DNA from 3 places in the Pectobacterium punjabense genome. Region 1 is predicted to be linked to each of the others. Evidence: riboswitches for the same ligand, from Rfam matches in the RefSeq annotation. Region 1 holds a riboswitch; each other region holds the start of a gene.
What was found. A riboswitch is a leader RNA that binds a small molecule or an ion and turns the genes downstream of it on or off. The one in region 1 is predicted to bind thiamine pyrophosphate.

Region 1 (10,176 bases):
CTTCCGGCGGCGCGGCGCGGTTACTGCAGGCCACCACAGCGGTAATTACGAGGCCTGCGCCACATAAACGGCGTAAAAGCAAAAGGGGCGAAACCGCCCCTCTGCTTAAACTTTTAACCGGCATGAGCTTATTTAACAGCGTCTTTCAGAGCCTTGCCAGAAACAAACGCTGGCACGTTGGCAGCAGCAATTTTGATTTCTTTACCGGTTTGTGGGTTGCGGCCAGTGCGCTCATTACGATGGTTGACTTTAAACGTACCAAAACCAACTAATTGTACTGCATCACCTTCTTTCAGAGACTCGGTAATTGCCGCCAAAGTTGATTCCAGAGCTGCTTTAGCCTGTGCTTTTGACAGATCAGCTTTGTCCGCAATTACATCAATCAGTTGAGTCTTATTCATAAGTTATCCTTACAGTGTGTTTATCGCTTGCTAAGCATCGAGTGCGACGGATATGCCCTTTCCCATTTTAGGGTGTAGTAGCACTCTCCTGCATACACGCACCGACAGCCACTTTTTTTACGCCCCCCAAATGTAGACCAGACAGGGTGCGAATGTGAAGCCTTAAGACAGGCCATTTCAGGCCTTAAATCACGTTTTATCGCGTTATTGATGCAAATTTATCCCGATGTTACTACTTCCGGCCTCGCGCAGATCGGAACGGAGCCCTTTGATCAACTCAATATCGCGTTCTTCACAGGCCGCCAACAGGCGAAAAATCTCCCATTGGATGTCCCATTCTTCTTCAATCGCAGGCAAAACCTTTAGCTCGTCGTCGGTCATTTCTTTGCCAGCCTGCGTCATTTCCAACATAGCAACCGTACGGATAGACGCTTCACTGATAGCTATCGCATGTTCCAGCGTTTCACCGCTTAAACGCGAATGAATCAGTTCGCCCAGTGCGATACAGGCATCGATAGCCGGATAAACGCCGTAAAGATCGTAATCCTCCGCGGTGGGAACCGCTTCTTCCAGCTTTTCCAACTGGTTATCGAAGTTAACCTTCGCATCTTTAACAACCAATGTTTCCCATACCAAATCGAGAATGCGGCGGTAAACCATCGCGTCTCCGAATTCTGTTTGACGACAAAACTCGTGGTAATTTGGATACATACGTTCACAAAGACATGCCATGAAAGTGACATGTTGCCAGCTCGCCAGCTTTTCCAGACGTAAATGAATGGGGTTACGTAACATTTTTATGCTCATTAACGGCGACGGACGGCAGTGTACCTGAAATCACAGTGACGCCCTATGCCTGAATTCCTAAAGTTTTACGACAATACGCTAGCCGCTTGCAGCCGCTGCCAACGCACAAATGCGGGACGATTCGATGCGACAGCATCAGCCCAACGGGTCGGCTCCGGTAAACGGTAGCCGCGCATACAACATTGTACCCAGTGCAATGCACTATCCTGACTGACCCGATGCCCTGTTGCCACAAACAGTGGATTACAGCGCGCTTTGCTGCGCCATACCCAACCAATTTGCTCGCCCTTATCCAGTAACGGCTGTTGGCTACCGACGCCCTCCGCCAGCGGCTCAAACCGGCCACAAAGCCGACTTTTCGCTACGCCAATCGTGGGAACGTCAACAAGCAGGCCAAAATGGCTGGCAACGCCGAGACGACGCGGGTGGGAAATCCCATGCCCATCAACAAACAGCAGATCCGGTTTCTGTTCAAGCAACGCCCACGCGGCAAGCAGCCCTGGGCATTCACGAAACGAAAGAAAACCGGGGATATAGGGCATCGTCGTACTGATACGCGCAATCTTATATTCTACCAGCTCCAACGAAGGATAACGCATTACCGCAATGGCGGCGCGAGTTACCGAACCTTCTTGCTCAAAACCAACATCCGCACCCGCGATAAACGCGGGCTGCTCAAAAGGTAAATCGTCGTGCCGAATCACATCAGAAGCGCGAGCCAACTGTTCAGCCCGCAACTTTTGTGTATCAATCACACCACCTCCCGTGAATCATGCGTGATAAGGGCGAGATAACCGATGTACCGCCTCAACAAAAACGCCCGCATGCTCTGGCGGCACGTCTTGATGGATACCATGGCCCAGATTGAAAACATGTCCGTTACCTTGTCCAAACCCAGAGAGGATCGATGCCACTTCCTGTTCGATCCGTGCCGGATCGGCATATAACATTGAGGGGTCCATATTTCCCTGTAGCGCGACTTTATCGCCTACACGACGGCGTGCATCAGCAATGTCACTCGTCCAGTCCAGCCCCAGCGCATCACAACCTGTTTCAGCCATCGCCTCTAGCCACTGCCCTCCGCCCTTGGTGAAGAGCGTCACTGGCACACGGCGACCTTCATTCTCACGCAGTAAACCATCAACAATCTTATGCATGTAACGCAGGGAGAACTCTTTGTAGTCGCGCCCGCTCAGCGCGCCACCCCAGGTATCGAATACCATCACGGCCTGCGCACCAGCACGAATTTGCGCGTTGAGATAAAGAATGACGCTATCCGCCAGCTTATCCAGCAACAGGTGTAGCGTTTTAGGCTCAGCAAACATCATTTTCTTGATGACGGTAAACGCTTTGCTGCTACCGCCTTCCACCATATAGGTCGCCAGCGTCCACGGGCTGCCCGAGAAACCGATAAGCGGCACTGCACCGGCGAGATTTTTACGGATCGTTCGCACCGCGTTCATCACATAACCGAGTTCCTGTTCTGGATCGGGAACAGGCAGTTTAACGACATCGGCATGAGAGGTGATGGGAGAGTGGAAGCGTGGGCCTTCCCCGGCTTCAAAATAAAGTCCTAAGCCCATCGCATCAGGGATAGTCAGGATATCGGAGAACAGGATCGCCGCATCCAGCGCATAGCGCCGTAAAGGTTGTAACGTGACTTCACACGCCAGCTCTGCATTTTTGCACAGTGACATAAAATCACCCGCCTGCGCACGCGTTGCCTTATATTCTGGTAGATAACGCCCCGCCTGACGCATCATCCACACTGGGGTGACATCAACAGGTTGGCGCAATAACGCCCGCAAATAGCGATCGTTTTTCAGGTCGGTCATGTTCTCTTCCTTTCGGCCTCACGGCGGTTCTACACCAGATAGATGTGATGAAGCGGATGCGTTATAAAACGAACGTGTTATGAAACCAATACATTAATAGCGCAAATAGTACCACGTCAGCCTTCGTTCTCGTGATAAGCACGGCACAACACCACCGTATCTTCGATAAGTCGACGCGCCACGGTGCCCAGCGGAGGCAACTGCGGAAGTTGGTCATAGCGGAACCAGCCCGCGTCACGCAACTCTTTCGGATCGTGCTTGATTTCTCCACCCGCATAATCCGCTGTAAACGCCATCATCAGCGAATGAGGGAATGGCCAAGGCTGAGAACTCACGTAACGCAGGTTTTTTATCTGAATGTGGCTTTCTTCCATTACCTCACGTACGACAGTCTGTTCCAGCGTTTCGCCCACTTCCACAAACCCCGCCAGCACGGTATACATGTTTCCACGATGTCGGTTGTGCTGCGCCAGCAAAATCTCCTTGCCACGCCGAATTGCGACGATGATGCAGGGCGCGATCTGCGGATAATAACGTTCCTTGCAGTGGTGACATAAGCACGCCAGTTCCGTCTTGCTCCGCACCATTTCATGGCCGCAGTAACCACAAAAGCGATGGGAGCGATAGAATTCAGCCAGCTGTACGCCTCGCCCCGCCAGTTGGAATAAGCCCGCGTCTTGATCGAGCAGTTGGCGAACGGATGCCATGCCCGTATCCCGCCCTTGGCAAACCAGCCAGGCAGGCTGCCCTTGCCATTCACCGATTTGACGAGCCACTTTCCCCTGCAACGACCACGCCGTCGCCGTTCCGCGCGGTAATTCTCCTTGGGGTAGCCAGATTTGTATCGCATCGCTAACTATCCACCAGCCGGTTTCATCACCTTTTAGCGTCTGTTCCATATCTTTTTATTGCTCCACTGCCACTTCACTGGCATTTTACATTCAGAGTGATTACATAAGTTTTATAACTGGGATTTCAGTTATTTCTTACCGTTCACGGAGTCAACAATGCTAAACCAGCTACAAAGTCTGACTGAATACGTTGGTGGCAATAATGCGTTAATCGACCAATGGCTACAAGCGCGTAAGCAGCTTCTGGTGGCTTACTATCATCTGGTCGGCATCAAGCCGAACAAGGAAGCGCTTTCTCTTTTGGATGAAGAGGCATTGGATAATTTTTGCCAGAATCTGGTGGACTATCTTTCTACTGGCCACTTTCATTTATACGAAAAAATGCTGCATGAAGCAGCGACCCACAGCGAACAAGTATTGGCGCTTTCCACCCAGCTCGACCTCGCCCTGCAAAACAATACGCAGCAAATCATGACGTTTTACGATAGCCATCTGGCAGCCGCCATCGACCATGATAACTGCATCGAATTCCAGCAGGCACTTTCCAGCGTCGGTGAAGCATTAGAAGAGCGTTTTACGTTAGAAGACAACATGATCAGGCAGGTTTACGACAACTAACCGTCATTTGACGTTATTTAAGAACATCACCACGCGCTGTACAGGCAAAAGCGGCACGCTTTGACATCCGCGTTTTGCCGTCATACAGTGTAGGGGTTTTATTGACCCGTTTAACAGACGGGCAAATCTTGTCGGAGTGCCTAGCGTGCTCGTGTTTTGTTTTACGAAATCAATCGTTTTACGAAACCTATGAGCGCACAGGCTGAGACCGTTAATTCGGGATCCGCGGAACCTGATCGGGTTAATACCTGCGAAGGGAACAAGAGTAATGCACCTCATTGAGATTGAGCCCAAGGCTGCGTATTTGCACATACCCACGCTAAAACTCGATATCATTATTACTCCCTCCGGCTCCAGACAAGCAATCTTCCCTTTACGTCTTACAGGAACTTGCTATGTCTACAGAACCCTTGTCTACAGAACCAATGCTGTCCAAATCAGGCCGCCGTGAACAACGCGCCGCCGCCCAACAGTTTATTGAAACCTTACAGGGAACCGCCTTTCCCAATTCCAAACGCATTTACCTTGCAGGCTCGCGCGACGACATCGCCGTACCGATGCGTGAAATTCAGCTCAGCCCGACGCGACTCGGCGGCAGCAAAGACAATCCCCAATACGAGCCCAATGAGCCGATCCCGGTTTACGATACGTCAGGGCCTTATGGCGATCCCGCTGCGCAACCCGATGTCCGCGTTGGGCTAGCGAAGCTGCGCGCCAGCTGGATTGCAGAACGTCACGACACCGAGGCGCTATCTGGCGTCAGCTCCGATTTCACCCAGCAGCGCCTAGCGGATGCCGGTCTGGATCATCTGCGTTTTGAGCATTTGCCACGACCGCTGCGTGCCAAAGCAGGTAAACGCGTCACCCAACTCCACTATGCGCGACAGGGGATCATTACCCCGGAAATGGAATTTATCGCCATTCGCGAAAATATGGGACGCGAACGCATTCGCACCGACGTACTGCGCCAGCAGCATCCGGGGCAAAGTTTTGGCGCTCTCCTGCCGGAGAACATCACGCCGGAATTTGTCCGTCAGGAAGTGGCCGCCGGTCGCGCCATTATTCCTTCCAACATCAACCACCCCGAGTCAGAGCCAATGATTATCGGTCGCAATTTTCTGGTGAAGGTTAACGCCAATATCGGCAACTCCGCCGTGACCTCCTCCATCGAAGAAGAGGTGGAAAAGCTGGTCTGGTCTACCCGTTGGGGCGCAGATACGGTGATGGATCTCTCAACCGGCCGCTATATTCACGAAACCCGCGAGTGGATTCTGCGCAACAGCCCCGTCCCCATCGGAACCGTACCGATCTACCAGGCGCTGGAAAAAGTGAACGGCGTGGCGGAAAACCTGAACTGGGAAATGTTCCGCGATACGCTGCTGGAACAGGCGGAACAGGGCGTGGACTATTTCACCATCCACGCGGGTGTCCTGCTGCGCTACGTTCCGATGACAGCCAAACGCCTGACCGGCATCGTCTCACGCGGCGGTTCTATTATGGCGAAGTGGTGCCTGTCACATCACAAAGAGAGCTTCCTGTACGAGCACTTCCGTGAAATCTGTGAAATTTGTGCCGCTTATGACGTCGCGCTGTCACTGGGTGACGGCTTACGCCCCGGCTCCATTCAAGATGCCAACGACGAGGCGCAATTTGCCGAGCTGCATACGTTAGGCGAGCTGACTAAGATTGCTTGGGAATATGACGTACAGGTGATGATCGAAGGCCCCGGCCACGTTCCGATGCAGATGATCCGCCGCAACATGACCGAAGAGCTGGAGCACTGCCATGAAGCACCGTTCTATACGCTCGGCCCATTAACCACCGATATCGCACCAGGCTACGATCACTTCACCTCCGGCATCGGTGCCGCCATGATCGGCTGGTTCGGCTGCGCGATGCTCTGCTACGTGACGCCGAAAGAGCATCTTGGCTTGCCGAACAAAGAAGACGTCAAACAAGGGCTGATTACCTACAAGATCGCCGCCCACGCCGCCGATCTGGCGAAAGGTCATCCCGGTGCGCAGATCCGTGACAACGCTATGTCGAAAGCGCGCTTCGAATTCCGCTGGGAAGATCAGTTCAATCTGGCTCTCGATCCGCAAACGGCACGCGCCTACCACGATGAAACACTGCCGCAGGAATCTGGCAAAGTCGCCCACTTCTGTTCCATGTGCGGCCCCAAATTCTGCTCGATGAAAATCTCACAGGAAGTGCGCGATTACGCCGCGAAACAGGAAGCAGAAGCCAAACCGATTGAAGTTGGCATGGCGCAGATGTCACAGGAATTCCGTTCTCGCGGCAGCGAGCTTTATCACAGCGCCACCAGCCTGCCAGCCGAGGAAAACCAATGACGGACTCAACGCCTTTTGCCCCAACAGCACAGCGGCTGGGGCTCTATCCCGTTGTCGATAGCGTGGAATGGATTGAACGCCTGCTCAGTGTAGGGGTGAAAACGATCCAGCTAAGAATCAAAGATCGGTCTGATGAACAGGCCGAAGCCGATGTGATCCAAGCGATCGCATTGGGTCGGCACTATCAGGCGCAGCTCTTCATCAACGACTATTGGAAATTGGCCGTAAAACATCAAGCGTACGGCGTACATCTGGGCCAGGAAGATCTGGATACCGCCGATCTGGTCGCGATTAAACAAGCAGGCCTGCGCTTAGGCGTCTCCACACACGACGATCGTGAACTGGCACGTGCGGTGGCGATCAACCCGTCCTACATCGCGCTGGGGCATATTTTCCCTACGCAAACCAAAGACATGCCATCGGCACCGCAGGGGCTGGCCGAACTGAGCCGACACATCGCCGATCTGCAAGGCCGTTTTCCCACCGTGGCGATTGGCGGCATCAGCATCGACAAAGTACCTGCGGTGCTGAAAACGGGCGTCGGCAGTATTGCCGTCGTCAGCGCCATTACGCAGGCAGCAGACTGGCGGCAAGCAACCGCAACGCTGCTGAGGATGATTGAAGGACGGGAGGCATAACATGGTAACGCATCCCCATCCAACGTCTGCCGGACTGAGCGATAGCGAGTTCATGCGCTACAGCCGTCAGTTGATGCTGGAAGATATTGGCCCAGACGGTCAGGAGAAGCTCAAAGCCGCCCGCGTTCTGCTGGTGGGTCTAGGTGGGCTGGGTGCTCCCGCGTCGCTCTATCTGGCGGCCGCAGGGATTGGCACGCTGCTGCTTGCCGACGATGACGCACTGCACATCAGCAACCTGCAACGCCAGATTCTGTATCGCACCAGCGATACCGACAAACCCAAAGCGGTGTTGGCACAACGTCAGCTACAGGCGTTAAATTCACATTCAGAAGCGATTGCGATTACCGAAAGGCTCAGCGGTGAGGCGTTACACAGCGCCGTTAGCCGCGTCGATTTAGTGCTGGATTGCAGCGACAACATGACAACCCGCCATGCGGTTAACGTCGCCTGCGTGGATGCTGGCAAACCGCTGATCAGCGGTAGCGCCGTCGGTTTCAGCGGTCAGCTCGCGGTCTTCACGCCGCCTTATCACGCTGGCTGCTACGCCTGCCTGTATCCCGATACAACCGAACCACAGCGCAACTGCCGTACCGCAGGCGTGCTGGGGCCGGTGGTCGGCGTAATTGGCACGCTTCAGGCGCTGGAAGCGATAAAGCTGCTGGCTGGTATGCCGTCTGCGCTGGATGGCAAGCTGAGAATGTTCAATGGCAAACAGCAGAGCTGGAACACGCTCCAACTCACACGTGCGCCTCATTGCCCGGTATGCGGGGGGGCAGCATGAGAATCACGCTGAATGATGAGCCCTTTGAATTCCCAGAGGCCATCACGGTTGAGGCGCTGCTGAACCAGATAAACCGGCTCCAGCCCGGCACGGCGCTGGCTATCAATCAGACCATTATCCCGCATGCTACCTGGTCACAGCATCAGGTGCAGGACGGTGATGATATTTTGCTTTTTCAAGCCATCGCGGGAGGATGACATGCTGCACATTGCCGATACGATATTCACTTCACGACTGCTGACCGGAACCGGGAAATTCGCCACGCCAGAACTGATGCTGGCGGCACTTGAGGCTTCCGGCTCCCAGTTAGTTACCATGGCGATGAAACGCGTTGACCTAAACGGCGGAAACGACGCTATTCTCGCCCCGCTACGCCAGCTCGGTATTAAGCTGCTGCCAAATACGTCGGGCGCCAAAACCGCTGACGAAGCTATTTTTGCTGCCCGACTGGCGCGTGAAGCGCTAGGCACCCGCTGGCTGAAGCTGGAAATTCACCCCGATGTGAAATATCTGCTGCCTGATCCCATCGAAACGCTGAAGGCTGCGGAACAGTTGGTCAAAGAAGGGTTCACGGTGCTGCCCTACTGTGGGGCCGATCCGGTACTGTGCAAGCGTCTGGAAGAGGTCGGCTGCGCAGCAGTGATGCCTCTCGGCGCGCCGATTGGCTCCAATCAGGGGCTGCAAACACGTGATTTTCTTCGCATCATCATCGAACAGGCGCGTGTTCCAGTGATTGTCGATGCAGGGATTGGTGCCCCAAGCCAGGCAGCCGACGCCCTGGAAATGGGAGCCGATGGCGTGCTGGTCAATACAGCAATTGCCGTTGCCCGCGACCCTGTGGCGATGGCGCGCGCCTTCCGGTTAGCAGTCGATGCTGGTGGCCTTGCGCGTCAGGCCGGTCTGGGAAGTAAGCAGTTCGTCGCCAGCGCCACCAGCCCGCTCACCGGTTTTCTACATCGACAAATGGAAGATCGGCAAGCGGAAGGTGCGGCAAAATGAGCATCGACTTTCAAACCGTCTGGGAACAGCTCGACTGGGATGACCTGACGCTACGCATCAACGGCAAAACCGCACAGGATGTTGAACGGGCGCTCACTGCCCCACACCTGACGCGTGACGATTTTATGGCGCTCCTTTCACCGGCCGCCAGCGCCTATCTGGAACCGCTAGCCCAGCGGGCGCAGCAGCTCACCCGACAGCGTTTCGGCAATACGGTGAGTTTCTACGTCCCGCTGTACCTGTCCAACCTGTGTTCTAACGACTGCACCTACTGCGGCTTTTCGATGAGCAACCACATCAAGCGTAAAACGCTGGATGAGGCAGAAATCTTACGTGAATGCGCCGCTATCAAGGAACTCGGATTTGAGCACCTGCTGCTCGTGACCGGCGAACACCAACGCAAGGTGGGGGTGGATTATTTTCGTCGCGTCTTTCCACTGATTCGGCCACTCTTCAGTTCGTTGATGATCGAAGTCCAACCACTGTCGCAGGAGGAGTACGCCGAGTTGAAAACGCTGGGGCTGGATGGTGTGATGGTCTATCAGGAAACCTATCATCCGGCGACCTACCAGTTGCACCATCTAAAAGGACAAAAGCAGGATTTCCACTGGCGGCTTGCCACACCGGATCGACTGGGCCGTGCAGGGATCGACAAGATCGGGCTAGGTGCCTTAATCGGTCTGTCCAATAGCTGGCGCACCGACTGCTACATGGTGGCGGAACACCTGCTGCACTTACAGCAGAGCTATTGGCAGAGCCGTTACTCTATCTCATTCCCTCGCCTGCGCCCTTGTGCAGGCGGCATTGAACCAGCGTCGTTAATGGATGAAGCACAGCTCATGCAGGTGATTTGTGCATTTCGATTACTGTCACCGGATATTGAGTTATCGCTTTC
Region 2 (10,176 bases), 1.1 Mb from region 1:
CATTTGGCAGGCTTATCTGCGGCACGCCGGACCACAGCACTCATATGATGAGCATTTGGTCCACGCCATCAATCCCGGAAAATCATGCAAAGCAGATCCGCCGTAACGTCGATAACTGCCTGACAATACTGAAAAAATAAAAGATATATACGGCTTACCGAGGAATTTATGACAACGTATCACTTTTCTCTCACGCTAGCGGGCGTTTGCGCAGATACGGCTGGGCTGGAAGATGCACTTTTTGCCAGCGGCTGCGACGACGCGTTGATCTGCTTCTATGGCAGCGCCGTCTATCTCGAATTTGATCGAGAAAGCCCCCGTTTTTCTACCGCGGTCATCAGCGCTATTCATGACATCGAGTCAGCAGGTATCCAGGCCAGAGTCCACTCCGTTGATGCAGTCTGGGTTGGGATCAGTGATATCGCAGCCTTGTCTACGATGTCGCGTCAGGCGATTGCGCTTCTCAAAGATGGAAAACGTGGCGCAGGCGATTTCCCCTCCCCAGTCCAACGTTTACGCGGCACATCACCGCTGTGGGAGTGGAGCGATGTCGCAGACTGGCTGGCCAAACAAAAAAAAATCCCACAATCGTTAGCCGACAACGCTCGGGAGCTTGCCACGATTAATCTGGCCTTACAGATACGAAATGCCCGCCAACAGGATGAATTAGCACGCTATTGTGCACTGCTCAGCGAAGGTAAGCCATTACGTGAACAAGTCATTACGTGAACCGCGCCGCTGATGCCACTTCGTCACGCAAGCTCTCCGCAATAGCCAAAAAATGACGCGACGATCCGTAGTAGGGTGGCAGGTAAACGCCATAAAAAAAGCCAGCGAGAAAACTCGCTGGCTGGTGAAACATCACCATTACTCAGAATACATTGTTTTACTCAGAATACGTTTCCTCACACCACCTAGAGCCAATGACGATACTCTTCATCAGACATTTCGTTTAGGTGCCACTGCGTCGCCTGCTGCAATAAGGCAACGCGCTGCTGGGTAGACATCCATCGCAACCACTTCGCTTTACACGTCGATAGATAGGTTCGATAGAACTGGGACAAACGGGAAATTGTCATGATCCACCTCCTCTCTTTCCTTGCTAGAAAGTATCGACGTAATATAGGGAAAGATAAATTGATGACTTTAGTGTAGGGAGTTCCTCTTTTATGTCTTCCCCTCGATTGCAACAACAGTTCATCCGCCTGTGGCAACACTTTCAGGGGCAAACCACCGATACCACGCTGCAAGAGCTAACCGGGGTGTTGAACTGCTCACGCCGCCACATCCGTTCGTTATTGAACGCAATGCAACAAGAAGGCTGGCTCATCTGGCAGGCAGAGGCCGGGCGAGGAAAACGTTCACAGCTCTCCTTTGTCTATACCGGATTAGCGCTACAGCAACAGCGTGCCGAAGATTTACTGGAACAGGATCGTATTGAGCAGTTGGTGCAGTTGGTGGGTGACAAAGAAGCGGTGCGCCAGATGCTACTCGCCCACCTTGGGCGAAGTTTCCGGCAAGGGAAGCATATTCTGCGCATCCTCTATTACCGCCCGTTACGCAATTTATTACCCAGTTCAGCACTACGACGCTCAGAAATGCACATTGCGAGGCAAATATTCAGCGGACTGACCAATATAAATGAGGAAAATGGGGAACTGAAACCCGATCTAGCTCATCACTGGCAGAGCCTATCTCCTCTGCACTGGCGCTTTTATCTGCGTCCAGCCATCCGCTTCCATCACGGTCGTGAACTCACGATGGATGACATCACCCTATCGTTATCGCGCCTCGCGCCGCTTCCGCTCTTCTCACATATCGAAGCCGTGACCTCACCGATGCCGTTTGTGATTGATATCCGCTTACGCAGCCCAGATAAGTGGTTGCCGTGGCTTTTGGCCAGCGTGCATGCCATGATCCTGCCGCAAGAGTGGCAAACACTGCCGAATTTCGCCCAACACCCGATTGGCACCGGCCCTTACGCCGTGGTGCGCAATAACAGCAGCCAATTGAAGATCCGCGCTTTCGATGACTATTTTGGCTATCGAGCGCTGATTGATGAGGTCAACATCTGGGTCTTGCCGGACGAACCGGAGGAAATGCCCGTCTCCGTCCAATTCCAGTCAGACAATTCTCGTCACGAACAGTTGGAAAGCCGGATGGAAGAAGGCGGTTATTTCCTGTTGTTCGACAAACGTTCACCGCTGAACAAGCGCCCAGAGGCTCAGCAATGGCTCAGGCAGGTATTTAATCCTATTTCGCTGCTCAACCACGCCAATATCAGCAACCAACGCGATTGGTCGCCAGCCTATAGCCTGCTGCCGCGCTGGCATCACCATCACCCTGACACGCCACAGTCGATGCCAAAAGGGCTGACCGACGTCACGCTCACGTTCTATCAGGAGCACCCAGAGTACCGGATATTAAGCGAGATTATGCGCACGCTGCTGGCGCAACAGGGTGTCACTCTACATGTTCAGACCATCAGCTACGAAGATTGGTATCAGGGCAATGCCGAAAGCGATATCTGGTTTGGTAGCCTGAATTGTTATCTGCCGCTCGAATTCTCTCTGTTCGCCATGCTCTATGAGCTGCCGCTGGTGCAACATTGTCTGAACGACGACCTGGATACCGACGCACAACAGTGGCGTAATCACTCGCTCCCAATGGCAGAATGGAGTGAAAAACTCATCAAAAGCGGGCAACTGCATCCGTTATTGCATCACTGGCTGCAACTTCAAGGGCAGCGCAGCATGCGCGGCGTCAGAATGAATATGCTGGGCTGGTTTGATTTTAAATCCGCGTGGTTTGCGCCGCCGGAACGCTGAGAGCCTTTCACTGCCGGACTTAACCCTTTACAATGAGCCGTTCTCAACGGGGTGCGGAAAATTTTTCGCTGAGAAGATACCCGTCGAACCTGATCCGGTTAATACCGGCGAAGGGATTTGAGAGTGCGGCTTATGCTGCCTCGAAGTCCTTTGCCACCCTATGATTCTCAGGAGTGCAAAGTGTTAAATCAATTCTTACACCGTTCAGCCACCGTGCTGAAAACCAGCCTACCTTGTTTGTTACTGCTCTCAGCATCCGCTTTCGCCAAGCCCGCGCTTACCGTTTATACCTATGACTCATTCGCTTCCGAATGGGGCCCGGGGCCCGTCATCAAGACCGCGTTTGAAAAAGAGTGCGCGTGCGAGCTGAATTTCGTCGCGCTGGAAGATGGTGCATCGCTGCTAAATCGCCTGCGTATGGAAGGAAAAAACAGTAAAGCGGACATCATTCTGGGGCTGGATAACAATTTGTTGCAGGCCGCAGAGCAAACCGGTCTGTTTGCGCCACACGGTCAGGACACCAGCACCGTCACGGTGCCGGGCGGTTGGAACAATAAAACGTTCGTTCCTTACGACTACGGCTATTTCGCCTTTGTGTATAACAAAGACACGCTGAAGAACCCGCCGAAAAGCCTGCATGAGCTGGTGGACAGCAACACGCCGTGGAAAGTGATCTATCAAGACCCGCGCACCAGCACACCGGGGCTGGGCCTGCTACTGTGGATGCAGAAAGTTTACGGCGACGATGCGCCGCAAGCCTGGCAGAAGCTAGCGAAAAAAACCGTTACCGTCACCAAAGGCTGGAGCGAAGCCTATGGTTTGTTCCTGAAAGGGGAAGCCGATCTGGTGTTGAGCTACACGACATCGCCGGCCTACCACATCATCGAAGAGAAGAAAGACAGCTACGCAGCGGCGACCTTTAGCGAAGGACATTATCTGCAAATTGAAATCGCCGGGCAGTTGGCTTCCAGCAAAAACCCCGAGCTGGCAAAACGCTTTATGCAGTTCATCCTGAGCCCAACCTTCCAGCAGGCTATCCCTACGACAAACTGGATGTATCCGGCGGTGAAAACCGAACTGCCTGCAGGCTTCGCAACGCTCGCCGTGCCTGAGAAAGCGATGCAGTTCAGCGCACAAGACGTTGCCGACCAAAGGACGCAGTGGATTCAGGCATGGCAACGCGCCGTCAGCCACTAATCGGCGGACGTCTGTGGCCAGGGCTACTGGCCACCACGTTGTTAATTTCCGTTGCCGTACTGGCTTTCGGCGCGCTGTGGATACAGGCACCAGAAAGCCAGTGGCGCACGCTATGGCATGACAGCTATCTCTGGCATGTCATTCGGTTTACCTTCTGGCAGGCCTTTCTCTCTGCGCTGTTTTCTACCGTTCCTGCGATTTTCCTCGCCAGAGCGCTGTACCGACGGCGCTTCCCCGGCCATCGCTGGTTGCTGCGCCTGTGCGCGATGACGCTGGTGTTGCCCGTACTGGTGGCCGTTTTTGGCCTGCTCAGCGTTTATGGCCGACAAGGCTGGCTGGCCTCTGCATTGGGCTGGTTCGACCTAAAATACACGTTTTCACCCTACGGACTGCAAGGTATTTTGCTGGCACACGTCTTCTTCAACCTGCCGCTGGCAACCCGACTGCTATTGCAATCCTTAGAAGGCATCGCCACCGAGCAGCGCCAGTTAGCCGCCAATCTGGGCATGAATAGCTGGCAACATTTCCGTCTGTTGGAGTGGCCCGCCCTGCGCAGGCAAATTTTACCCACTGGCGCGCTAATTTTTATGCTCTGCTTTGCCAGCTTTGCCACAGTTCTATCACTGGGCGGTGGCCCGCAGGCGACCACGATTGAGCTGGCTATCTATCAGGCATTGAGCTTTGATTACGATCCGGCACGCGCGGCACTGCTGGCGTTAATTCAGATGGTTTGCTGTCTCGGTTTGGTGCTGCTGAGTCAGCGGCTGGGACGAATTCTGCCTGTCGGCAGTACGCAGCAGCTTTCATGGCGCAACCCGCAAGATAGCGCCTTAAGCCGCCTCACCGATGGCCTGATGATTGGCGCGCTGTTGCTGCTGGTCATTCCCCCTTTGCTAGCCGTGGTGGTTGATGGCGTGAACCGCTCGCTGGTTACCGTGCTGCAACAGCCCGTACTCTGGCAAACGCTGTTTACTTCGCTGCGCATTGCCCTAGGCGCTGGGCTCCTGTGTCTGGTGTTAACCATGATGCTGCTCTGGAGCAGCCGCGAACTCAAGTTACGCCAGAAGCCACTCTACGGGCAGTTGATGAACCTGAGCGGGATGCTCATCCTCGCCATGCCCGGTATTGTGCTGGCAACTGGCTTTTTTCTGCTGCTGAATAACAGCATCGGGCTGCCACAATCCCCCTATGCGCTGGTCGTGTTCACGAATGCGCTGATGGCAATTCCATATGCCATTAAGGTGTTGGAAAACCCGATGTTGGACGTTGCCGAACGCTACAATCGGCTCTGTACATCGCTGGATATTCGCGGCTGGCAAAGGCTGAAGCTAATCGAACTTGCCGCCCTGAAGCAGCCGTTAGCGCAGGCGTTGGCCTTTGCCTGCGTATTGTCTATCGGCGACTTCGGCGTCATCGCACTGTTCGGCAATGAGCAGTTCCGTACGTTGCCGTTCTATCTGTATCAGCAAATTGGTTCCTATCGCAGCGCCGACGGTGCGGTCACGGCACTGTTGTTGATGCTGCTGTGCTTTATGTTATTTACCCTGATTGAGAAACTGGCAGGCCGTCATGATCGCGCTTGAGAAATTGACCTACTTCTATCAGCACTTGCCTATGCGCTTTGATTTTCACGTCAAACCGGGTGAGCGCATCGCCATCCTCGGCCCCAGCGGCGCTGGGAAAAGCACACTGCTGAATCTGATTGCCGGTTTCCTGATGGCAGACAGCGGCGAATTACGGCTTAACGGCGCTCCCCACCGCGAAACGCCCCCCGCTAAACGACCGGTTTCTATTCTATTTCAGGAAAACAACCTGTTTCCTCACCTGACGATTGGGCAGAACATCGCGCTGGGGTTGCACCCCGGTCTACGGCTCAGTACCGCACAGCGTGAAACGCTACGGCAGATCGCCGATCGGGTTGGTCTGGCAGATCTTCTGGATCGGTTACCGTCGCAGGTTTCCGGCGGGCAACGTCAGCGCGCGGCATTGGCACGCTGTCTGGTACGTCATCAACCGATTCTGCTGTTGGATGAACCGTTTTCAGCACTCGATCCGGCACTGCGTCAGGAGATGCTCGATCTGGTTGAAAGCGTATGTCAGGAGCGTCAGTTCACGCTGCTGATGGTGTCTCACAATCTGGATGATGCCATGCGGATCGCAAAACGCACGGTGCTGATCGTGGACGGGCAGATTTATTATGATGGATCGACTCAGGCGCTACAGGATGGCAGCGCCGAAGCCGCCACCATCCTGGGCATTTCACGCTCGTCTTAAGACCGGGGAATCAAGGCAAAGCCTGATAGCGCAGGTTACTGAACGTCACCTCGCCTTCGCCTGAAGCATACAGGGCAGGCCGCAGACTGAGGAAGTCATACGCGACGTTGTGATGGTAGCCAGACACTTCCATCTGCACCGGATACTTCTTCCACGGCTCCTGATCCGAGGTTCGGGTATAAAACGTCACGATATGGCGATCGTTTTTCATCCGAATTTGCACCTCATTGCCTGTGATGTGCGGCAGTTTCTTCTCCGCCCTTTCCAACCCATAGCGGTGCATGACGGTGCCATCCTGATTAAACGACAACCCGACATACAGCTTCGCGTTGTAGAACAGCAGTAAACCAGCCTGCGATCCAGGGGCAAAGTTCGCCGTGACCTCAATTTGATAGGCCTGATCGCCAGGGATCATCGTCAGCGGTGCGCTGTCTTTCGGCGACGTTCCTTTTGCCTTCAGGTGCAGCTTGCCGTCGCTGAGCGTAACCCGTTTCAGCTCTTCCGCATTGGCGCGGTAGAAATGCCAGCGGGCTGGAAATTTTTCATCGGTAAAGCTATCAGACCAGCCGATACCGTGCGGCACCGCTTCGCCCCCTGCCGGTTTGCGAATCGGTTTACCGGTATCAAAGCCAGCAGACGTAAACCAGCCATCGTCTCCCCAGATGATCGGCTCCAGCATCGCCTGCCGTCCCAGCGTCATAAAGCCATTTTCATAACCGTGATACACCATGTACCAATTTTTATCCGGTCCTTCGATCAGCGTTGCGTGGCCGCGTGACCACCACTTTTCAGAACGATCTTGCGTGCGGATAATCGGGTTATGCGGTGAGTTTTCCCACGGCCCGTTGATCGATTTCGATCGCGCGGCAATCACCATATGCCCCGTTGGTGGCCCCGCCGTGCCGCCTTCCGCCAGCACCATGTAGAAATAGTCGCCGTGGCGCAGCATCTTCGGCCCTTCCTGCGAGAAGCTTTCCACATCCCACTCTTCCGGGTACTGCCATCCCTGATAAACCACTTCCATGTCACCGACCGTCGACAGCCCGTCATCGGTTAACTGCACGCGATTGCCGCCAGACATAAAGATGTAACGTTTACCGTCCTCTCCCACCACATGACCGGGATCGCTGGCCGGATTTTTCAAGCCCGTATCCTTCGGCGGCGTCCACGGGCCGTGAATATCATCGGCAGTAATCACATACAGCGTTTTCTTTTTCGTTCCTTTGGCGTCGATAATCCGGTTTGTGGTGAAGTAGATATAATATTTGCCGTCGTGTTTCACCAAATCCGGCGCCCAGATCGCGTCAACGGGCGTCGTGATCGCCGGGCCAATCGGCTGCCAGTTAACTAAATCGCGCGAGTGCCAAATCAGCAGTCCGGGGATATCGTCAAAGGACGAGAACGTCATGTAGTAATCGGCACCATCCTTGATAATCGTGGGATCTGGATGATCGCCCGCAATAATCGGATTGAGATAACAGCCGTTGCCCAAATCCGCCTGACGCTGCTGTTCAATACCCCGTTTCCACTCATTAGCAGGGCCAGCCTGACAGGACATTGCCTGACCGATACCCATTGCCATCAGTAAGATACCGCTCAATACCCCTTTCCCTACCACTCGGGACACACCCATTTATCACCACCCACTATCCCAATGATTATTTTATAATTTATAACATTGAAACCCTGTTCCAATTGTGAAAACAGTCACGCTTCTCTGGTTTTTCGGCGAAAAATCAAGCGGTAATCACACCGTGCAATTTTCAATATACTGTGACCAATTCGACATATTCAGTTTTTATCCCTTGTAGGTATTGTGTCTTTTTGTACTGCTGTGCTTATATGAGTTGGCGAGTGAATAACTCATTCGAACACAACATTCGGCCATAAATAATTCACTAGAACATAAATAGGATTCCCGTGACGCACTACTCTTCTTCCACTTCAGCACTACTAAGCACCGCGCATGTTGACGCGGTCGTCGTCGTGCGCGTGGTGGTCGTGGTCGTCGTCGGCAGCGCGCCGTAACGGGTTCCGAATCGAAGATTCTCAAACCCCGCCGGCGCCAGCCGAGCGGGGTTTCTTGTTTCTACCCTCCCCGCTCCGACACCGCACCGGCCCTGATGAAGGATGTAAACATGCGTTATACAGGCGCTCAGTTGATTGTTCGGCTGCTCGAACAGCAGGGCATCACCACCGTAGCGGGTATTCCAGGCGGCGCAGCTCTGCCGTTATATGATGCACTGGGTCAAAGTAAGACGATTCACCACGTTCTGGCCCGCCATGAACAAGGGGCGGGATTTATGGCACAAGGCATGGCGCGCGCCAGTGGGCAAGCCGCCGTTTGTATGGCCTCCAGCGGCCCAGGAGCAACCAACCTGCTCACTGCCATTGCCGATGCCAAGCTGGATTCCATCCCGCTGGTGTGCATCACCGGTCAGGTGCCTTCCGGCATGATCGGCACCGATGCGTTTCAGGAAGTCGACACCTACGGCATCTCAATCCCCGTCACTAAGCATAATTATCTGGTGCGTGACATCAGCGAACTGCCGCACGTGATCCCAGAAGCGTTTCGCATCGCGCAGTCGGGCCGTCCCGGACCGGTGTGGATCGATATTCCAAAAGATATTCAGAACGCAACCATTGAACTGAGCGAATTGCCGGGCGTCTTTCCTCTCGATACGCCCCCCGCTATCGCCCAGCAGGACATAGAGCGAGCAGCGGCTATGATTAACGCGGCGCAGCGTCCGGTTCTCTATCTGGGCGGTGGGATCATTAGCAGCGCTGCGCACGAGCAGGCGGTTCAACTGGCAGAACGTTCCAGCCTGCCAACCACCATGACGCTGATGGCCCTGGGCTCAATGCCTGTCGATCATCCTCTGTCGCTGGGTATGCTCGGCATGCACGCCGCACGATCAACCAATCTGATCTTACAGCAGGCGGATTTGTTAATTGTGCTGGGTGCGCGTTTTGACGATCGCGCGATTGGTAAAGCAGAGCAGTTTTGCCCGCAGGCCAGCATCATCCACATCGACATCGATCCGGCAGAACTGGGCAAGATCCGCCAGCCACATGTGGCGATCAATGCCGACGTTGCACAGGCACTGGATCAGTTGCTGCCGCATATTACGTCGCAGCAGCGTGACGTGTGGCGTGCAACCGTTAGCAGTCTGCAACAGGAATTCCCGTTCAGCATGCCGAATGCTGACGATCCGTTAAGCCATTATGGTCTGGTGCAGGCCACGGCGCAGGCGCTGACGGATGATGCCATCATCACCACCGATGTCGGCCAACATCAAATGTGGGTGGCTCAGTCCTATCCACTGCGTCGTCCACGTCAGTGGCTGACATCTGGTGGATTTGGCACGATGGGCTTTGGCCTGCCTGCGGCGATTGGTGCCGCGCTGGCCGAACCGGAACGCACCGTAGTGTGCTTCTCGGGTGATGGCAGCCTGATGATGAATATTCAGGAAATGGCGACCGCGGCAGAAGAAGGGCTCAACGTAAAAATCGTCCTGATGAACAACCAGTCACTGGGTCTGGTTCACCAGCAGCAGGATATGTTTTTCCAGCAGCGCATCTTCGCTGCCGATTACCGTTACAGTACCAATTTCCTCGCGATTGCCGCCGGTTTCGGCTTTGCAACCTGCGATCTGAACGCCGCAGCCGATCCACAGGCTGCCCTGCAAGAGGCGCTCAACCAGCCAGGCCCGGCGCTGATCCACGTACTTATTGACGCCAATGAGAAAGTTTTACCCATCGTGCCACCGGGCGCAGCGAACATCGATATGATCGGAGATTAATGACTATGTCAACTCAACTAACTTCGTCAACTCAGCCAATTTCAAATCAGGTCACGCTAGAACTCTCTGTGCGC
Region 3 (10,176 bases), 1.7 Mb from region 1:
CTCGGTTTACGGCAGGCCATTCTTTATTTAGGTCAAAAAAAATTGATTTACGTCAAACAATAGGCCCACGTTTCGTGTGTCGTCTACTGCAATTTCCCCCTATTAGCGCTAGAATCCTCCGCCTTTACTGCTCCCGCCGCGGAGCAGCCTGACTTGTGATCAGAATCGAGAGATACCATGTTTAAACCGGAACTGCTTTCTCCGGCCGGTACGCTGAAAAATATGCGCTACGCCTTTGCCTATGGCGCGGACGCGATTTATGCCGGTCAACCTCGCTATAGCCTGCGCGTACGCAATAACGAATTCAACCATCAGACGCTGGCGCAAGCCATTAACGAAGCGCATGAACTGGGCAAAAAATTCTACGTGGTCGTTAACATCGCACCGCACAACGCCAAGCTGAAAACCTTCCTGCGTGACCTGCAACCCGTAATCGAAATGGGGCCGGACGCGCTGATCATGTCCGATCCGGGCTTGATTATGCTGGTGCGCGAAAACTTCCCACAGATCGACATTCACCTTTCCGTTCAGGCCAACGCGGTCAACTGGGCGACGGTGAAATTCTGGCAGCAGATGGGGCTGACTCGCGTGATTCTGTCCCGCGAACTGTCGCTGGAAGAGATTGCGGAAATTCGTCAGAACGTCCCGGACATGGAACTGGAGATCTTCGTTCACGGTGCGCTGTGCATGGCCTACTCTGGCCGCTGCCTGCTGTCCGGCTACATCAACAAACGCGACCCAAATCAGGGAACCTGCACCAACGCCTGCCGCTGGGAATATAAGGTTCAGGAAGGTAAAGAGGACGAGGTCGGGAACATCGTCCATCAGCACGAACCAATCGCGGTGAAAAACGTTGAGCCCGCGCTGGGCATCGGCGAACCGACCGACAAAGTCTTTATGCTGGAAGAAAATCTGCGTCCCGGCGAGTACATGAGCGCATTTGAAGACGAGCACGGCACCTACATCATGAACTCCCGCGATCTGCGTGCGATCCAACACGTTGAGCGCTTGACGCAAATGCAGGTTCATTCGCTGAAAATCGAAGGCCGCACCAAGTCATTCTATTATTGCGCTCGTACCGCACAGGTGTATCGCCGCGCCATCGACGATGCTGTCGCGGGCAAGCCATTCGACCCAACATTGCTGGAAACGCTGGAAGGTTTGGCGCATCGTGGCTATACCGAAGGTTTCCTGCGCCGCCACGTGCATGAAGATTACCAGAACTACGACTACGGCTATTCCGTTTCCGATCGTCAGCAGTTTGTCGGCGAATTCACTGGCGTTCGCCGTGATGGGCTGGCAGAAGTCGAAGTGAAGAACAAATTTTCCTGCGGCGACAGCGTGGAGATGATGACGCCAAACGGCAATATTCAATTCACCATCGAATCGATGCAGAATGCCAAAGGCCAACCGACCGAGGTTGCGCCGGGTAACGGCCATATCGTTTATCTGCCGGTGCCGGATGATGTCTCGCTAGACTACGCCCTATTGCTACGCAATCTGCCGGGCACTACCACGCGTAACCCTAACGCGGAATAAATCAGTCATATCGCCGGATGTCCTGACCATCCGGCGATGCCCTCTCAAGGCAGCGCGTTCTCACGGAATGTCCTCCATCATCACCGCTCCTCTGCCACAAATAAGTACGCTAATAGCCTGAGGGTATCGTTACAAAGCTCAGGGTTTTTAACGAATATTAGAAACAGATCACATCAATTCGCTGGTCTTGTGGTTAGTATTGCGTCGCTGAGAAAACATAGAACGAAAAATAAGCGTAGTGATACTACTAGGAACCACCTCCTTGGCCAGCTCAATCTCCCTTGAGCTGGCTTTTCTTTTTCTTCCGCCCACGTATTTCCCCACCGCACATATACCCTAAATAATTCGAGTTTCAGGCAGGCGGCAAGAGAAGGCATCCCGATGAGCTTACTCAGGTAAGTGATTCGGGTGACAAATCTGCCGGGAGCAGATTTGAACGCTGCTTGCAGCGGCCCTTTAGGGCGAGGCCCACGACGGGCCGAGTATTTAAGTGCTGCCAACGCACATGCAACTTGAAGTATGACGGGTATATTCACCGACTCTTCTGATATCTGCCTACCAATTTAGTGTCTATGATTAACTGCAACGTTTCTGTATTAACAACATCGCAGCCAGAGAAAGACGACATGGAAAAAAATCCAATCACCCTGCTGATTTTGAATGGGAAAAGTGCGGGTAATGAAGAACTTCGCGAAGCCATCGGTGAGCTACGCAAAGACGGCTATACGCTGCATGTCCGCGTGACCTGGGAATACGGTGATGCGAAGCGTTACGTGGAAGAGGCGATCCAGCTCAACGCGGATAATGTGATCGCTGCCGGAGGCGATGGCACCGTCAATGAAGTCGCTGCGGCATTGGCCGTACAGCCGGAAGCGGTGCGTCCGTGTCTCGGGATTGTACCGTTAGGCACGGCCAACGATTTCGCCACCAGTTGTCAAATTCCGATGGAGATGCACAATGCGGTGACGCTGGCGATAAAAGGCCGTGCTACTGCGATTGATATCGCCAAAGTGAACGACACGCACTATTTCATCAACATGGCGACGGGCGGGTTCGCGACGCGCATTACCACGGAAACACCAGCCAAAATGAAAGCGGCACTGGGGAGCGCTTCTTACGTGCTACACGCGCTCTTTCGTATGGACATGCTGCAAGCCGAACGCTGTGAAATTCGCGGGCCGGATTTTCACTGGGAAGGCGATACGCTGGTTATCGCGGTGGGGAATGGCCGTCAGGCTGGCGGCGGACAGGAACTTTGCCCGGAAGCGCTGATTAACGATGGGTTGTTGGAACTGAGCGTACTATCGGCAACCGAGTTACTGCCCAATATGCTTCAGGCCTGGTTTACTGGCAGCGAAAACCAGAACATGATTTCCGCTACCCTACCCTGGCTGGAGATCACCGCGCCAGACGATATGACATTTAATCTGGACGGCGAGCCGCTCACCGCCAAACGATTCCGCATTGAGGTGCTTCCCGCAGCGATTCACTGTCGGCTACCGCCTCAGTGTTCGCTGCTGGAATAGCGGCGCGTTTTAACTATTTCTGTTTCTATTATTCCCGCTTCAGGCGATTACTGTTTGCCAGATACAGCGTCACAACCAGCAGCAGGATCGCCGCGGAATAGACCAGCGTATCCGACGGGCTTTTGTGATCGACAATAATCAGGCGAATGATGGCGGTGATGCCGATGTAGATAAAATAGCGCAGTGGGAAGTGATAGCCGGACTGGAAATACTTCACGATCAGCGCAATAAACTCAAAATAAAGGAAATAGATCACGATGCCTTCTATCAGCTGATAGGAGGAATCTTTCTCGTTGGAGATCAACAGCACCTTCGCCAGATGAAACGTTTCCTTGACTAAAAAAATCACCAGAATAGTCGCCAGCGCCAGCAGGCCGATATTGAGTATCGTCTGAAGCGCCTTGGCAGCCATTGCACTGCGAGCAGAACCTGCCATATGTTATCCCCACATCCTATTTCACATTAACACCAAGATTTCACAGCAAAGTAACCGGACGTTCACTCACTGTCTATGCCGAAGACGCTTAATTTACTTTGAAATTACTGGCAAATGTGTCACGCAAAGTACAAGTCAATTTACTTATACCCGCCATATTTCAGGCGGCAGGAAGCCGGCAGTGTGAAGGATTGAGGGCATATAATATTTACCACCAGCGGTGGAAGTGATGAACGGGTCCGATACCGTGCCCAACCTCCAGCGTGTCGGCCTGCTGTAGCGCCTGCTGTAAATAGTCCTTAGCTACCTTAACCGTCTCACCCCAGCTAGCGTAACGTGGCCGCAGCGCCGCCAGCGCGGCAGACAGCGTGCAGCCGGTGCCATGCGTATGACGCGTATTCACACGCGGGGAGCTAAAACGCTGCGGATCGGCCTGTCGGCTGAACAACCAGTCCGGGCTTTCCGCTTCACTGAGGTGCCCGCCTTTCATCAACACTGCCTGACAGCCCATCGCCAGCAGCGCTTCCCCCTGTTCTCGCATTTCCCGCTCGCTGGCGGCAGGCGACGTATTCAGCAGCGCGGCGGCCTCCGGCAGGTTGGGCGTAATCAGGGAAACCAGCGGCAGCAGCTCACGGCGGATCGACTCCACTGCTTCAGGCGCGAGCAGCGGGTCACCACTTTTCGCCAGCATCACGGTATCTAACACCACAAAAGGAACCGCGTAATGACGCAGACGCTCGGCAACCGTTTCGACAATATCGGCCTGCGCCAGCATCCCAATCTTGGCGCTGTCGATACGCACATCGCTCAACACGGAATCCAGCTGCGCCGCGACAAAATCCGGTTCAATCCGGTAGACGGACTGTACGCCGCGCGTATTTTGCGCCACCAGCGCGGTAATGACCGACGTGCCATAAGCACCCAAGGCTGAAAACGCTTTTAAATCCGCCTGAATCCCCGCCCCACCGCTCGGATCGGTACCCGCAATCGTCAACGCATTGATACGTTTCATGCCAGATCCTCCGCACGTAGGGTATAGAGCCGATCGAGGAAATTAGGGATAAAACTGCCTGTACCTTGTGATGCTGAAGCTGCCTGCTGCCCCGCTAACGCCATGACATAACACGCTGCCGCCACGTGGGATAAACGGTCACCGTCTAAGGAGCAGAAACCCGCAACCACCGCCGACAGCACACAGCCTGTACCGACTACACGTGTCATCATGCTATCGCCGCCGATTACCGCAATATCGCGTTCACCGTCCGTGACATAATCCACCGCGCCGGTCACCGCGACAATCGTCCCAACCTGCCGCGCCAGCTCACGCGCAGCGGGTAGCGCTGCAAGGGAATCATCGGCACTATCCACGCCCCGCCCCTGCGCGGCTACCCCAGAAAGTGCCATGATTTCAGACGCATTGCCGCGAATCGCCGCCGGTTTCCATGTCAGCAATTCCCGGCAAAATTCGGTACGGAAGGTCAAACCGCCTACAGCAACCGGATCGAGCACCCACGGCGTACCCGCCTGATGTGCGCTGCTTACCGCCGCCCGCATCGCCTCAGCGCGCGCGCGTTCCAGCGTTCCGACATTAATCAGTAACGCATCGGCCACCGCGCTGAACTGCGCGGCTTCATCGGGATCGACCACCATCGCAGGCGATGCGTTCAGCGCTAGCAGCACGTTAGCAGTAAAAGATTGCACCACGTCGTTGGTTAAACAGTGCACCAGCGGTGAAGCAGAACGAAATTGGGTCAGTGATGTTGCTGCCTGAGCGGCAGAAAAGTCGGCGGGTTGTGTATTCATAAGTCTCCCAACCGGCGTGGAAGAAGGCGGCAACCGGTGGGCATACCGTGACTTCCCTACGCTGGCATTATCCAGATCAGGTGGTACGGGTATTTCTCAGCCTTCACAAAGAAGGGCACCCCGAGTCATTTACTACGCCTCGCAGCATAAGTAAGTGATGCCAGCAAAGCAAGCCCGTCCCGCCCGACACAAAATGAAAAACCACAGGCACGTTGTGACATAGAGAAAAACGCCATAACCCTTTAGACTGATTAATCAAACCCGTACTGAGGAGATTGTGATGACGATAATCAAGAGTTATGCCGCACCGGAAGCAGGCGCAGCGCTGGAGTTGTATGAGTTTGATGCGGGTGAACTGCATGCGGAAGACGTCGAAGTCGTGGTTGATTACTGCGGCGTGTGCCATTCCGACCTGTCGATGATCGATAACGAATGGGGCATGTCGAGCTATCCGCTGGTTGCCGGGCATGAAGTGATTGGCCGTGTGCACGCATTGGGTGATGCGGCGAAGAACAAAGGATTAAAGATTGGCCAGCGCGTCGGTATTGGCTGGACAGCACGCAGCTGTGGGCATTGCGATGCCTGTATCAGCGGTAGCCAAACCAACTGCCAGCAAGGCAGCGTGCCGACGATTCTGAATAAAGGCGGTTTTGCCGATAAGATCCGAGCAAACTGGCAGTGGGCAATCCCGCTTCCTGATTCCATTGATATCGAATCTGCGGGTCCGTTACTGTGCGGCGGTATCACCGTCTTCAAACCGCTGTTAATGCACCATGTCACTGCGACCAGCCGCGTTGGCGTGATCGGTATCGGCGGTCTGGGACATATCGCGATTAAGCTCCTACACGCGATGGGTTGCGAAGTCACAGCGTTCAGCTCTAATCCGTCCAAAGAGCAGGAAGTCTTGGCGATGGGTGCCGATAAGGTCGTCAACAGCCGCGATCCACAGGCGCTGACCGCGCTGGCAGGCCAGTTCGATCTCATCATCAACACCGTAAGCGTCGATCTGGAATGGCAACCTTACTTCAACGCGCTCGCCTATAACGGGAAGTTCCATACCGTCGGCGCGGTAATGAAGCCATTTAGCGTTCCGGCCTTTACGCTTATCGCAGGCGATCGCAGCGTTTCTGGTTCTTCTACCGGTTCGCCACATGAGCTACGTTCTCTGATGAAGCTCGCCGCGCGTGCCAGCGTGAAGCCACAGACGGAACTGTTCCCAATGTCGAAAATCAACGATGCTATCCAGCACGTGCGTGACGGAAAAGCCCGTTATCGCGTCGTACTGAAAGCCGATTTTTAATCGGTAAAGACGCCTGAGCGATCGGGCGTCTGCTTTTTACACATTGGTCAGATTAACGTCATTCTCTGGAACACACCGCCGGCACCACGCGACTGAATGTATTCAATAGGTTTCATGATAGGATTGGAAGGTGATGCAAGAGGAGATCCGCAATGCCTTTTAAAGAGTATGACCACGACTTCATTGATAGAAATAAGAAGGCTTCCTCGTCAGTAAGGGTCGCCCTTTTATTGTCTGCGTTAATCATTATATTTAATCTCCTGTTCTTCAAGCACCGCGATTTTCAGGAGCAGTTGCACAATAATCCGGGGTCTTATACCGATTCGATCGCGTTGGTTTTTCTTTTTTTTATCTTATCGTGTACCAGTAAAATCTCACTGAACCATACTTCAGCCTTATCCATCCGGCTCGGGCTACATGTCTGGATATGCTCAGCCACGTTTGACTTCATGGATGAGTTTATCTATCAACCCAAACTAGTTGGGTACTATGTTGAGGATATGCTGAGAATTATTGGTATGTTTGGCGTCGGATTCGGTGTCTATACCCTGATACAGCAAATCAACAATAAGTATGTCGAAGCCAGAATACAGTCATTCAGCGATGAACTCACGCAGCTCCCTAATCGCCGGTTTTTTATTAACGAATTAAAAAAACTCGAAGCGAAAACACCCTATTTATTTATCATCGACATCGATAATTTCAAAGTCATCAATGACAAATATGGGCATACGAAAGGCGATGAAATATTAAGTAAATTCGGCCATATTCTTTCTCGTTTCGATAACAGTGAAGTCGTCGCAACTCGAATTGGTGGCGAAGAATTCGCGATTATTCTTTATGCAGGAACACAGGATCGGGCAGAGAAGCTGGCGAGAGAAGTATTAAAAAATGCCAACAAAATCATTATTAAAAATATGCATTACCTTTCTGTCAGCATTGGGGCAGGTAAAAAACAGCCGCAGGAGCCCACAGAACACTTTATGAAACGCGTAGATGTTGCACTTTATCAAGCCAAAAATACCGGCAAAGGCAAAGTGGAATGGGCTCTGGAACCGCAAGAAAAAAAACCGTAATCCAACGCAGCCTCATCCGATCACACGGCCGCACGGACGCGCCTCTCTCTAACTCATCATAAAAACTACTGTAAACAACATTCCCGCCATAGAAAACCATCGACTAAATAACTCATCATTTTGTAACAAAATTAAACGCTTCCTGATTAGTTAACTCGCCGACCTGCGTATACTCTTTTATAGGTAGAACCAAATACATTACCTCCACAACACATTCAGTAAAAGGAAGACTAATGAAAGCAGCTATCGTTACGAAGGATCATTCCGTTGAGATTCAGGACAAAAAACTACGTCCCCTCCAACACGGAGAGGCTCTGCTAAAAATGGAATGCTGTGGCGTGTGCCACACCGATTTGCACGTCAAAGACGGTGATTTTGGCGATGTGACTGGCATCACGCTCGGTCATGAAGGTATCGGTATTGTTAAAGAAGTCGGTCCAGGCGTGACATCACTGAAGCCCGGCGATCGCGCTAGCGTAGCCTGGTTCTATCAAGGCTGTGGCCACTGCGAATATTGTAATAGCGGTAACGAAACGCTCTGTCGCACGGTGAAAAATGCAGGTTATTCCGTTGATGGCGGCATGGCGGAAGAATGCATCGTCGTTGCTGATTACGCAGTCAAAGTGCCGGATGGTCTGGATTCTGCCGCAGCCAGCAGCATTACCTGCGCTGGCGTGACAACATATAAAGCGGTGAAAATCTCGCAAATTAAACCAGGACAGTGGATTGCCATTTATGGTCTGGGCGGGTTGGGCAATTTGGCGCTGCAATACGCCAAAAATGTCTTTAATGCCAAAGTCATCGCGATTGATGTGAACGACGCACAGTTGGCCTTTGCCAAAGAGGTCGGTGCAGACCTGGTCATCAATCCAGCCAAAGAAGATGCCGCCAAGATCATTCAGGAAAAAGTGGGCGGCGCACATGCGACCGTAGTCACCGCTGTTGCACGCGCAGCGTTTAACTCTGCCGTGGATTCTGTTCGTGCGGGCGGACGCATTGTTGCCGTCGGCCTACCGCCGGAGTCCATGGATCTGAATATTCCGCGTCTGGTGTTGGATGGCATTCAAGTGTTGGGTTCGCTGGTCGGCACGCGTGAAGATCTGAAGGAAGCGTTCCAATTTGCGGCCGAAGGAAAAGTAAAACCGAAAGTCACCCGCCGTCCGCTAAACGATATCAACGCTATTTTCGCTGAAATGAAAGGCGGGAAAATCACCGGCCGTATGGTGATCGATCTGTCAATGTAAGCGATAGTTAGCAAACAGGTATAAACGGGATAGCGCTATCCCGTTTATTTATTCATCTCTTAGCTAAGCGCTTGGGTATTACCGGGGCAAACAAGCTGCTTGCTTTTAATATGGTAAACCTCGACGTCAGGGCGTGTGAAAAAGGCAATTTCCCACGGGTTCTTGGTGACGAATTCATGGCGTACTTTTTCATAGAGCGGATTATCACGCGCGATAATAAACGCTTCCCCTTCGATAAGGGTGTAGTTCCACTCGATGGCTCGCTCAAAGGTATAATGGCTGCGCTCATCCATCGCAAAAAAGCAGTGCGGATTACGTTTGAGCAACTGGGATTTAAAGGTCTCAGGGAACGTAATCAGGAAGATATCGTTATCCACGGATGAGAGGAACGCTAACACCGTAGTATGCGGCTGTTCGGCAGCCATGGTGATTAAGACACCGACCTTGTTGGAAAAATCCTGCTTTTCCGTCGGCGGAAAATCGACCATCGGCGTCAGGGGCACTGGTATGGACGGGCGATCGTCTTGTGGAAACTGATAGCCCGGCTCGCGGATGTCCAGCACAGGCGTGAAACCATGCAGGAGCTGACATTCTCTCGGTTCCAGTACCACCCAATCACCTTCGCTTGCTATCACGCGCCCTTTGTAAGAAGCACGATAGACCTGAATATTGGCATCAAACTCATCGACCCCAGAGCGGTTATCAAGGTGAATGGTTGCCAGATCGCCAACGACAAACTCATGTCCGTGCGGGAAAAAAACGCGCAGGCTGTTATCCGCATTGGGATAAACGCCGCAAATATGGATGACCATGCCATCCTGCTTATAACCCGCCAGAACACCGAGAGTTTGCTTTCCGAGATAGCTCACGAGACTCATACATCACGCCTTATTCAGATTGGGGTTCAGAGAGGACGCCGACCCAGCTTCACTCGGGCCGCTCCAACTGCGGTCAGGACGCTGAAAAATCATTCACGCTAACCGCATCACTTCCTACTTATCAACGGAGAAAGCGCTGAAAACTTTAAGCTGAATACCTGTCTATTTAAAGAAATAAGTATGTGTTAACAGTGAACCAGCGTGTTCACCGCGTTATTTCAGCACCAGCATAGCGATTCCCACGCCGACCAGCATCAGGCAAAACGCGCCACGTAGATAAGCGACCGGCAGCTTGTGAGCAACCGCTACCCCCCAGGACACGCTGACAATTCCTCCCAACGCCAGTGGTAAACCGATACTCCAGTCAACATTAC

Region 2: another riboswitch for thiamine pyrophosphate. It lies ahead of thiB (thiamine ABC transporter substrate binding subunit); the one in region 1 lies ahead of thiC (phosphomethylpyrimidine synthase ThiC).
Region 3: another riboswitch for thiamine pyrophosphate. It lies ahead of thiM (hydroxyethylthiazole kinase); the one in region 1 lies ahead of thiC (phosphomethylpyrimidine synthase ThiC).

What each region holds. Positions count from the first base shown of each region.
Region 1 is NZ_CP038498.1:280,542-290,717, reverse strand. It holds gene E2566_RS01330 (DUF1481 domain-containing protein) at 1-124, opposite strand, end outside; gene hupA (nucleoid-associated protein HU-alpha) at 129-401, opposite strand; gene E2566_RS01320 (YjaG family protein) at 606-1,196, opposite strand; gene nfi (deoxyribonuclease V) at 1,274-1,963, opposite strand; gene hemE (uroporphyrinogen decarboxylase) at 1,979-3,043, opposite strand; gene nudC (NAD(+) diphosphatase) at 3,160-3,942, opposite strand; gene rsd (sigma D regulator) at 4,051-4,512, shown strand; TPP riboswitch at 4,635-4,788, shown strand; gene thiC (phosphomethylpyrimidine synthase ThiC) at 4,908-6,863, shown strand; gene thiE (thiamine phosphate synthase) at 6,860-7,501, shown strand; gene E2566_RS01285 (HesA/MoeB/ThiF family protein) at 7,503-8,282, shown strand; gene thiS (sulfur carrier protein ThiS) at 8,279-8,479, shown strand; gene E2566_RS01275 (thiazole synthase) at 8,481-9,281, shown strand; gene thiH (2-iminoacetate synthase ThiH) at 9,278-10,176, shown strand, end outside.
Region 2 is NZ_CP038498.1:3,998,302-4,008,477, forward strand. It holds partial or broken gene E2566_RS21915 (hypothetical protein) at 1-140, shown strand, start outside; gene E2566_RS18140 (helix-turn-helix transcriptional regulator) at 169-729, shown strand; gene sgrT (glucose uptake inhibitor SgrT) at 915-1,079, opposite strand; gene sgrR (HTH-type transcriptional regulator SgrR) at 1,170-2,828, shown strand; TPP riboswitch at 2,866-2,962, shown strand; gene thiB (thiamine ABC transporter substrate binding subunit) at 3,042-4,025, shown strand; gene thiP (thiamine/thiamine pyrophosphate ABC transporter permease ThiP) at 4,001-5,608, shown strand; gene thiQ (thiamine ABC transporter ATP-binding protein ThiQ) at 5,595-6,299, shown strand; gene E2566_RS18170 (family 43 glycosylhydrolase) at 6,310-7,932, opposite strand; gene E2566_RS22055 (ilvB operon leader peptide IvbL) at 8,220-8,327, shown strand; gene ilvB (acetolactate synthase large subunit) at 8,438-10,102, shown strand; gene ilvN (acetolactate synthase small subunit) at 10,108-10,176, shown strand, end outside.
Region 3 is NZ_CP038498.1:3,352,009-3,362,184, forward strand. It holds gene trhP (prephenate-dependent tRNA uridine(34) hydroxylase TrhP) at 178-1,539, shown strand; gene yegS (lipid kinase YegS) at 2,166-3,065, shown strand; gene psiE (phosphate-starvation-inducible protein PsiE) at 3,094-3,501, opposite strand; gene thiD (bifunctional hydroxymethylpyrimidine kinase/phosphomethylpyrimidine kinase) at 3,710-4,513, opposite strand; gene thiM (hydroxyethylthiazole kinase) at 4,510-5,304, opposite strand; TPP riboswitch at 5,341-5,437, opposite strand; gene ahr (NADPH-dependent aldehyde reductase Ahr) at 5,585-6,604, shown strand; gene E2566_RS15270 (GGDEF domain-containing protein) at 6,757-7,680, shown strand; gene adhP (alcohol dehydrogenase AdhP) at 7,914-8,924, shown strand; gene E2566_RS15280 (hypothetical protein) at 8,984-9,802, opposite strand; gene E2566_RS15285 (sulfite exporter TauE/SafE family protein) at 10,016-10,176, opposite strand, start outside.